DNA from 3 places in the Streptomyces sp. NPDC006335 genome. Region 1 is predicted to be linked to each of the others. Evidence: riboswitches for the same ligand, from Rfam matches in the RefSeq annotation. Region 1 holds a riboswitch; each other region holds the start of a gene.
What was found. A riboswitch is a leader RNA that binds a small molecule or an ion and turns the genes downstream of it on or off. The one in region 1 is predicted to bind thiamine pyrophosphate.
Positions count from the first base shown of each region.

Region 2: it holds a riboswitch for thiamine pyrophosphate, as region 1 does, so the genes downstream of both, thiO (glycine oxidase ThiO) here and ABZ098_RS23155 (thiamine ABC transporter substrate-binding protein) in region 1, are expected to answer to the same signal.
Region 3: it holds a riboswitch for thiamine pyrophosphate, as region 1 does, so the genes downstream of both, thiC (phosphomethylpyrimidine synthase ThiC) here and ABZ098_RS23155 (thiamine ABC transporter substrate-binding protein) in region 1, are expected to answer to the same signal.

Region 1 covers NZ_JBEXQX010000008.1:143,800-147,002, reverse strand. The annotation lists gene ABZ098_RS23165 (hypothetical protein) at 1-212, shown strand, start outside; gene rlmN (23S rRNA (adenine(2503)-C(2))-methyltransferase RlmN) at 250-1,356, shown strand; TPP riboswitch at 1,380-1,487, shown strand; gene ABZ098_RS23155 (thiamine ABC transporter substrate-binding protein) at 1,484-2,566, shown strand; gene ABZ098_RS23150 (iron ABC transporter permease) at 2,542-3,203, shown strand, end outside.
Region 2 covers NZ_JBEXQX010000001.1:425,954-429,156, reverse strand. The annotation lists gene thiS (sulfur carrier protein ThiS) at 1-174, opposite strand, end outside; gene thiO (glycine oxidase ThiO) at 171-1,328, opposite strand; TPP riboswitch at 1,326-1,437, opposite strand; gene ABZ098_RS01980 (hypothetical protein) at 1,490-1,840, shown strand; gene ABZ098_RS01975 (FAD-dependent oxidoreductase) at 1,873-3,087, shown strand.
Region 3 covers NZ_JBEXQX010000009.1:254,527-257,729, reverse strand. The annotation lists gene thiC (phosphomethylpyrimidine synthase ThiC) at 1-1,243, opposite strand, end outside; TPP riboswitch at 1,236-1,425, opposite strand; gene ABZ098_RS25495 (YibE/F family protein) at 1,498-3,203, shown strand, end outside.

The sequences.
Region 1 (3,203 bases):
ACCACCACTCCACCTGGTCCGGGTTCTTCGGCCTCGCCGCCCTCGTCATCGGCTGTGCGATCGCTCTCATCGGCCTGTACGCGGCGATCAGCACCTGGCGCGGCCTGGAGCCCTCCCGCCGCCGCGGCCAGGCCCTCCCGGTCACCCTCACCGGCGGCTTCTTCATGGCCGTGGGCCTGGCGGTCGCGGCTTTCGGCGTGTGGATCTTCTGAACGCGGTGCTCGAACGATCTGCCACACTGGAAGGGTTATGCCTGCACCCGGAGAACTCACTTTCGTCGCCCCCCGCGGAGCCAAGAAGCCGCCGCGGCACCTTGCTGATCTCACGCCCGCCGAGCGTAAAGAGGCTGTCGCCGAGATCGGGGAGAAGCCGTTTCGTGCCAAGCAGCTCTCGCAGCACTACTTCGCGCGGTACGCGCACGACCCGGCGGAGTGGACGGACATCCCGGCCGGGGCGCGCGGCAAGCTGCAGGAGGCGCTGCTTCCCGAGCTGATGACCGTCGTACGGCATCTGTCGACCGACCAGGGGACCACGCGCAAGACGCTGTGGCGGCTGTTCGACGGGACGCTCGTGGAGTCGGTGCTCATGCGGTACCCGGATCGGGTGACCATGTGCATCAGCTCGCAGGCGGGCTGCGGCATGAACTGCCCCTTCTGCGCCACCGGGCAGGCGGGGCTGGACAGGAACCTGTCCACCGCCGAGATCGTGCACCAGATCGTGGACGGGATGCGGGCGCTGCGGGACGGGGAGGTTCCGGGCGGGCCCGCGCGGCTGTCCAACATCGTCTTCATGGGCATGGGTGAGCCGCTCGCCAACTACAAGCGGGTCGTCGGCTCCATCCGGGCGCTCACCGATCCCGCTCCGGACGGGCTCGGGCTGTCGCAGCGCGGCATCACCGTGTCGACCGTCGGGCTTGTGCCGGCCATTCACCGGTTCGCCGACGAAGGGTTCAAGTGCCGGCTGGCGATCTCCCTGCACGCCCCCGACGACGAGCTGCGCGACACCCTCGTCCCCGTGAACACGCGGTGGAAGGTGCGCGAGGTCCTCGACGCCGGGTTCGAGTACGTCGAGAAGTCCGGGCGGCGGCTCAGCATCGAGTACGCGCTCATCCGGGACATCAATGACCAGGCCTGGCGCGGTGACCGGCTCGGGCGGCTGCTCAGGGGCAAGCCCGTGCACGTCAACCTCATCCCGCTGAACCCGACCCCCGGGTCCAAGTGGACCGCCTCCCGGCCCGAGGACGAGAAGGCGTTCGTGGAGGCCATCGCCGCCCATGGTGTGCCGGTGACGGTCCGGGACACCCGTGGGCAGGAGATCGACGGGGCCTGTGGTCAGCTGGCGGCCACCGAGCGGTAGTCTGACGGACGTACGTAAATCTTCATATCCGACAGGGGAGCGCCACAGCGCTGAGAGTGCGGCAATCGGGCCGCAGACCCTCTGAACCTCGCCCAGGTCATTCTGGGTAGGAAGTTCGGTCATCACCGTGAACAACAAGAAGTTTCTCGCTGCCGTCGTCGGCCTCGGCCTGGTCACGCTGTCCGCGTGCGGGTCCTCGTCCGACGACAGCAACGGCTCCGGCTCCGGCTCCAAGACCGTCACCCTGGTCAGCCACGACTCGTGGGCCGTCTCCAAGAACGTCCTCGCCGACTTCGAGAAGAAGTCCGGCTACAAGGTCAAGGTCCTGGAGGACGGCGACGCGGGGCAGGCCGTCAACAAGGCCATCCTCACCAAGGACAACCCGCAGGGCGACGTCTTCTTCGGCGTCGACAACACCCTGCTCTCCCGCGCGCTCGACAACGGGCTCTTCCAGTCGTACGAGGCGAAGGGCGCCGACCGGATCAAGGCCGAGTACCGGGCCGACCAGGACAAGCACCGGGTCACGCCCATCGACAGCGGCGACATCTGCGTCAACTACGACAAGGCCTGGTTCACCGAGCACAAGCTCCAGCCGCCGACGTCGTACGACGATCTGATCAAGCCCGCCTACAAGAACCTCCTCGTCACGGAGAACGCCTCGACGTCCTCGCCGGGGCTCGGGTTCCTGCTCGGGTCCGCCGCGAAGTACGGGGACGAGGGCTGGCAGGGCTACTGGAAGAAGCTCAAGGCCAACGGAGTCAAGGTCGTCGACGGCTGGGAGCAGGCCTACAACGAGGAGTTCTCCGGGTCCGCGGGGGGCAAGAAGGCGAAGGCCGACCGGCCGCTCGTCGTGTCGTACGCCTCCTCGCCGCCCGCCGAGGTGATCTACGCCGATCCGAAGCCGAAGACCGCGCCCACCGGGGTCGCCGACGGGACCTGCTTCCGGCAGATCGAGTACGCCGGGCTGCTGAGCAACGCGAAGAACACCGAGGGCGGCAAGGCGTTCCTGGACTTCCTGCTCACCAAGGAGTTCCAGCAGGACATGCCGCTCAACATGTTCGTCTATCCCGTGGTGGAGGGGGCCTCGGTGCCCGCCGAGTTCACCCAGTACGGTCCGCAGGCCAAGGATCCCGAGACCATGGACCCGGCGAAGATCGCCGACCACCGTGACGACTGGGTCAAGTCGTGGACCTCGCTGGTTCTGAAGTAAGGCCCCGCAAGCCTTTCCACAACGCGGCGGCGCGGCTCGGGCTCGTGGCCGTGCCCGTCGCGTTCTTCGCCCTCTTCTTCGCCTATCCCGTCGCCGCGATCGTCACGCGCGGACTGAAGACCGGCGGGAGCTGGCAGTTCGGCAGGATCACCGAGGTCCTCGCCCAGCCGGACATCCGGCACGTCCTGTGGTTCACCACCTGGCAGGCGCTCGCCTCCACGGCACTCACGCTCCTGATCGCGCTCCCCGGCGCGTACGTCTTCGCGCGGTTCGACTTCCCCGGCAAACAGGTCCTGCGCGCCGTGGTCACCGTCCCCTTCGTGCTGCCGACGGTCGTGGTCGGTACGGCCTTCCTGGCGCTCGTCGGCCGTGGCGGGCTGCTCGACGAGTGGTGGGGCGTACGGCTGGACACCACCGTGTGGGCGATCCTGCTCGCGCACGTCTTCTTCAACTACGCGGTCGTCGTACGCACCGTCGGCGGACTGTGGGCCCAACTGGACCCGCGCCAGGAGGAGGCCGCTCGGATGCTGGGCGCGTCCCGGCTCACGGCCTGGCGGACGGTCACCCTTCCCGCGCTCGCGCCCGCCGTGGCCGCCGCCGCGCTGATGGTCTTCCTCTTCACCTTCACCTCCTTCGG
Region 2 (3,203 bases), on a different contig from region 1:
TTCCACGCGGTCTCCCTCGGCCAGGGACGTCGAGGGCCACTCGGCGCGCGGGACGACGGTCTCGTTGAGCGCGGCGGCCACTCCGGAGGGCGCCGGCGTCAGTGCCCGTACGACGGTGTCGAGAGCCGTGCCGGGGGCGAACTCCCGCGGCTCGCCGTTGACGGAGATGTTCATGCCGGCTGCTCCACGGACTCCAGGAAACGCCTCGGGGTGAACGGGCGGGCCTCCTCCGGCAGTTCACCGGTGGTCAGCGCGTGCGCCATCGCGTCCCCGGTGACCGGCGTCAGCAGCACGCCGTTGCGGTAGTGCCCGGTGGCCAGCAGGAGACCGGGAAGGTCCGTCGGGCCGAGCAGCGGGGCGTTGTCCGGGGAGCCCGGGCGCAGTCCCGCGCGGGTCTCCGTCAGCGGCAGTTCGGTGATGCCGGGGACCAGTTCGTGCGCGTCCCGCAGCAGTTCGTACACCCCGCCCGCGGTCACCGTGGTGTCCCAGCCCAGCTCCTCGCTGGTCGCGCCGATCACCAGCTCGCCGCTCTCGCGCGGCACCAGGTAGACCTGGCTGCCGCGCACCACGGCCCGCACGGTACGGCTCAGGAAGGGCGCGAGCCGCGGCGGCACGGTCAGTCTCAGCACCTGCCCCTTCACGGGCCGTACGGGGGGCAGGAGGGCCTGTGGGACCCCCTCCAGGCGGCCGCTGAGGCTTCCGGCGGCGAGCACCACCTGGTCCGCCCCCAGTTCCTCGCCGTCCGTGGTGGCGACCCCGGCCGCCCGGTCCCCCACGACGAGCAGACGTCGGGCCCAGGTGCGGTGGAACACCACACCCGCCCGCTCGCACGCGGCCAGCAACGCGCGCGTGAGCCGGCGCGGATCGATCTGGTGGTCGCCGTCCACCCGCAGCCCGCCCCGCACCCCCGGCGCGAGCATCGGCTCCAGGCGCCGGCACTCCCGGCCGGACAGCCACTCCGACTCCAGCCCCGACTGCCGCTGGAGCGCGTGCAGTTCGCGCAGGTGGGCGCGGTCGTCGGCGTCCAGGGCGACGGCGAGCGTGCCGCACCGGCGGTAACCGAGGTCGAGTCCGGTCAGCTCGGTGAGCTCGGCCGCGAAGTCGGGATAGCGCTGGGCGGAGGCGAGGTTCAGGCCCAGCAGGGTCTGCTCGCCGTAGTGCAGTTCGGTGACCGCGGCCAGCATCCCGGCGGCCACCTGGGCGGCCCCGCCGCCCGGTTCGGGATCCACGACGGCCGTGGTGAGACCGCGCTGCGCGGCCCGCCAGGCCGTGACCAGGCCGATGATGCCGCCCCCGACGACGAGGACGTCTGACGTACGTGAGGACATGGGCGTCCAGCCCCTCCCTTCGCCGGCATGACCCGGATCAGGTTCGTACGGTCGGAGGCCGCCAGCCTCCCTCTCAGCCCGGTACGTCCGGGCTCCCGCGAGTGCTCTACGTTGGCCACCCTAGCCCGTGCCCGTGCGCCTCTGTAAGGGAGCCCGCCCCCATGCCCCGCTCGCTCGACGGCCTCGTCCTCGCCCCCGTGGCCGATCAGGCCCCAGGTCAGGTGGGTACGCGGACCCGGTTCACGTACCACGAGAAGGACGGGGAGATCTGGGCCGAGTACGAGGGCGGCGACGTCGTCCGCGGACATCTGGTCGGCACGCGCGCGGGGGACCGTCTCGACTTCCGCTACGTCCAGCTCAAGCACGACGGGACGACGTCCTGCGGCCACTGCGTCTCGACGGTCGTGGAACTCCCCGACGGCCGGGTGCGGCTGGAGGAGACATGGGAGTGGGAGTCGCAGGCCGGCAGCGGGACGAGCGTTGTGGAGCAGGTCACTGCGCACGAGTCCTGACTGACTGATTGTCAGGTGACTATGGTGATCAAATGAGCGAGCAGACGCAGGCGCAGCGGCGGGTGGTCGTGGTCGGCGCGGGCATGGCCGGGGTGCAGACCGCGGTCGCGCTGCGCGAGCAGGGCTTCTCGGGAACCGTCACGATCATCGGCGCGGAACCCCACCAGCCGTACGACCGTCCGCCGCTCTCCAAGGCCGTGCTGCTCGGCAAGGCCGAGGGCTCCGCCTTCGACGTGGACTTCGAGGCCCTCGGCATCGAACTGCTGCTCGGCCGCGAGGTGCTGGGCGTGCGTCCCGACGCACACGAACTGGACACCGAGGCCGGGCCCTTCCCGTACGACGTCCTGGTCATCGCCACCGGTGCCGAACCGATCCGGCTGCCGGGCACGGAGGGCGTGCCCGGCGTGCATCTGCTGCGCACCCTGGACGACGCCGAGCGGCTGCGCCCCGTGCTCGCCCGGCAGCACGACATCGTGGTCGTCGGCGCGGGCTGGATCGGCGCCGAGTTCGCCACCGCCGCGCGCGAGGCGGGCTGCGCGGTGACGGTCGTGGAGGCCGCCGACCGGCCGCTCGCGGGCGCGCTGCCCGCCGAGGTGGCCGCTCCGATGGCCTCCTGGTATGCGGACGCGGGGGCCGTGCTGCGCACACGCGCGCGTGTGGAGCGCGTCGAGCCCGGCGCGGTCGTCCTGGACGACGGCTCCCGGGTGCCCGCGGGCGCGGTCGTGGTCGGTATCGGCGCCCGGCCCGCCACGGCCTGGCTCGCCGGTTCGGGCATCGAGCTCGGCGCCCACCGCGAGGTCCTCGCCGACGAACGGCTGCGCACCTCCGCCCCGGACGTCTACGCGGTCGGCGACTGCGCCTCCTTCCCCTCGGGGAGGTACGGCGAGCGCCTGCTGGTCCACCACTGGGACAACGCCCTCCAGGGCCCTCGCACGGTGGCCGCCGACATCCTGGGGGAGGCCCCCACGGTCTACGACCCGGTCCCGTACTTCTGGTCCGAGCAGTTCGGCCGCTTCGTCCAGTACGCCGGGCACCACGCGTCCGCCGACACCACCCTGTGGCGCGGCGAGCCGTCCGGTCCCGCCTGGACGGTGTGCTGGCTGCGCGAGAACCGCCTGGTGGCCCTCCTGGCGGTGGGCCGCCCCCGCGACCTGGCCCAGGGACGACGGCTCATCGAGGCGGGCACGGAGATGGACCCGGAGCTGCTGGTGGACCCGGCGAGGCCGATGAAGGCGGCGACGGCGTAAGCGGCGAACGCGCGACGGCTCGGGCTGCCTGCTGTGACATCTCGGGCGGAGGGCCGCCGGTGGTGGGCGGCAGGGGTCCGGCGGCGGCGCTGGAGGCGGGCGGCGGCTGGGCGGCC
Region 3 (3,203 bases), on a different contig from region 1:
CCTGCTGAAGGTCGATGTTCTCCTTGATCTTGTGCATCGGAACGTGTCCCGGGCCCTCGATCATGGTCTGTACGTTGAAACGCTTCGCGATCCGGTTGAGTTCCCCGAGCGTGCGCAACTCCGCGAACTGGGCCTCGTCGTTGGCGTCCGCGATCGAACCGGGCCTGAGGCCGTCGCCCAGCGAGTACGTGACGTCGTAGGCGGCGAGGATCTCGCACAGTTCCTCGAAGTTCTCGTACAGGAACGACTCCTTGTGGTGCGCCAGGCACCACGCCGCCATGATCGAGCCGCCACGCGAGACGATGCCCGTCTTGCGGTTGGCCGTCAGTGGTACGTACGGCAGGCGTACGCCCGCGTGGACCGTCATGTAGTCCACGCCCTGCTCGGCCTGTTCGATGACCGTGTCCTTGTAGATCTCCCAGGTCAGCTCCTCGGCGCGGCCGTCGACCTTCTCCAGCGCCTGGTAGAGCGGCACCGTCCCGATGGGGACCGGGGAGTTGCGCAGCACCCACTCGCGGGTGGTGTGGATGTTGCGGCCGGTGGACAGGTCCATGACCGTGTCGGCACCCCAGCGGGTCGCCCAGGTCATCTTCTCGACCTCCTCCTCGATGGAGGAGGTCACCGCGGAATTGCCGATGTTGGCGTTGACCTTCACCAGGAACCGCTTGCCGATGATCATCGGCTCGATCTCCGGGTGGTTGACGTTCGCCGGCAGCACCGCACGGCCCGCCGCGATCTCCTCCCGCACGACCTCGGGAGAAACGTTCTCCCGGATGGCCACGTACTCCATCTCGGGCGTGATCTCGCCGCGGCGGGCGTAGGCGAGCTGTGTGACCGCCTTGCCGTCGCGGCTACGGCGAGGCTGGCGGGCACGTCCCGGAAAGACCGCGTCCAGGTTACGGAGGCCGCCCCGAGGTGAGGTGTGCTTGATCCCGTCGTCCTCGGGGCGCACGGGCCGGCCCGCGTACTCCTCGGTGTCCCCGCGAGCGATGATCCAATTCTCCCGCAGCGGCACCAGGCCCCGGCGGACGTCCGTCTCGGCGAGCGGATCGGTGTACGGGCCCGAGGTGTCGTACAGCGTGACCGACTGCCCGTTGGTGAGGTGCACCTGGCGGACCGGCACCCGCAGATCGGGGCGCGAGCCCTCGATGTACGCCTTGTGCCAGCCGATGGACTTCCCGGCCTCCGTGTCGAGCTGGTCGTTCTGCTCGGAGGCAGGCGTGCGCGCGTCCTTGATGGTCATGAGACCTACTCCCTACGCCGGCATTACCCGGTAACAGGTTCGGCGGTCGACGCAGCGGTTTCCGTCCGCCGACGTTTCGTGGGGAACGTCACTCGCTTGAAGTGACGTTCCACGTGAAACATCGCTGGGACGGAGGTCAGCGCCCTCTCAGCCCGGTGCTCCGAGCTCCCGCGTGTACAAAAGGTGCCACCACGCTAGCGTCAATTCGGGCGCGGTGAACAGAGGGCCCCTGTCGTTCTTGCGATGATCGGTCGGTGACCACGACGCATCAGTCTCCTTACCCGCCCCCCGAGCCTCCGCGCCGACCGGGCTCCGGAAACGGTCCTGGGCACGGCTCCGGAAGCGGCCCGGGCAGCGGTTCCCGCGGCGGCTTCGGAGACGGCGGGGTCGGCGGGGCAGGCGGCACGGGCGGGACCAGCGGCTGGCACGAGCATGAGCGCCGTGGTGGGCATGCGGGCGGTCAGGGCTACGGTCATGGCCAGGGCGGCGCGGGTCATGGCGGCCAGGGCAGTGGTGGTGCCGGTGGTGGCGATGGTTACGGCAGCGGCGATGGTTATGGCGGGGATGAACACGGGCGTGGCCCCGGAGACGGGCACGAACATGGTTCAAGTGGCGGGCACGGGCATGGTCCGGGTGACGGACACGGTTCCGGCGACGGGCACGGACCGGGACATGGGCACGGGGACAGGTCCGGTTCCGGCGGTGGGCACGGCCACTCGCACAGTCATGGGCCGGCGGCTCCCGTCTCCAAGCACCTGCGCAAGGTCATCGCGGCGATCCTGATCCCGTTCGGCGTAGCCGTGGTGGTGGGGCTCGGGGTGCTGTGGCCCGGTGGCGCACCGGCGCACGAGCGCACTGGGGTGGGCTTCGACCGGCAGACTCAGCAGGCCACGGTCAGCAAGGTAGTGAGCGTCGACTGCAAGTCGGTGAACGCCTCGGGGGAGCCCCCGACGGGGGACACGTCCACCGCCGAGGGCTCGTCCGCCGAACAACAGGCGAACGGGACCTGCAAGAAGGCGACGATCCGGGTCGACACCGGCGACGACAAGGGCCGCACCTTCACGGAGATCGTCCAGCCGGACCAGTCACGGCAGTTGCACGAGGGCGAGAAGGTGGTGGTCGCATACGAGCCTTCCGCGCCCAGGGATTTGCAGTACTCGGTCACCGACGTCAACCGCCGCTTCCCGATGGGGCTGCTCGCCGGCATCTTCGCGCTCGCCGTCGTGGTCGTCGGGCGGCTGCGCGGAGTCATGGCACTGGTCGCGCTGGCCATCAGCTTCATGGTGCTGAACTTCTTCATCCTGCCCGCGATCCTCCAGGGCTCGAACCCGCTGCTCGTGGCGGTGATCGGGTCGAGCGCCATCATGCTGATCGCCCTCTACATGTGCCACGGCCTGTCGGCCCGAACCTCCGTGGCTGTACTGGGGACGCTGATCTCGCTGGTGCTGATCGGCATCCTCGGCTCGCTGTTCATCAGCTGGGCAGCACTGACGGGCAACACGGACGACAACACCGGACTCATCCACGGGCTGTACCCGACGATCGACATGAGCGGTCTGCTGCTCGCCGGCGTCATCATCGGCTCGCTCGGTGTCCTCGACGACGTGACGGTCACTCAGACGTCAGCGGTCTGGGAGCTGCACGAGGCCAACCCGACGATGGGCTGGCGCGGGCTGTACCGCGCCGGAATCCGGATCGGCCGGGACCACATCGCATCCGTCGTCAACACCCTCGTCCTCGCCTACGCCGGTGCCGCGCTGCCGCTGCTGCTGCTCTTCTCCATCGCGCAGTCCAGCGTGGGGACCGTCGCCAACAGCGAGCTGGTGGCGGAGGAGATCGTGCGCACACTGGTCGGCTCGATCGGCCTCGTCGCCTCGGTGCCGGTCACCACGGCCCTCGCGGCCCTGGTGGTCTCGGCCGACCGACCGGGGGCGGAGGTGGCTGGGACATCCGCACCCGT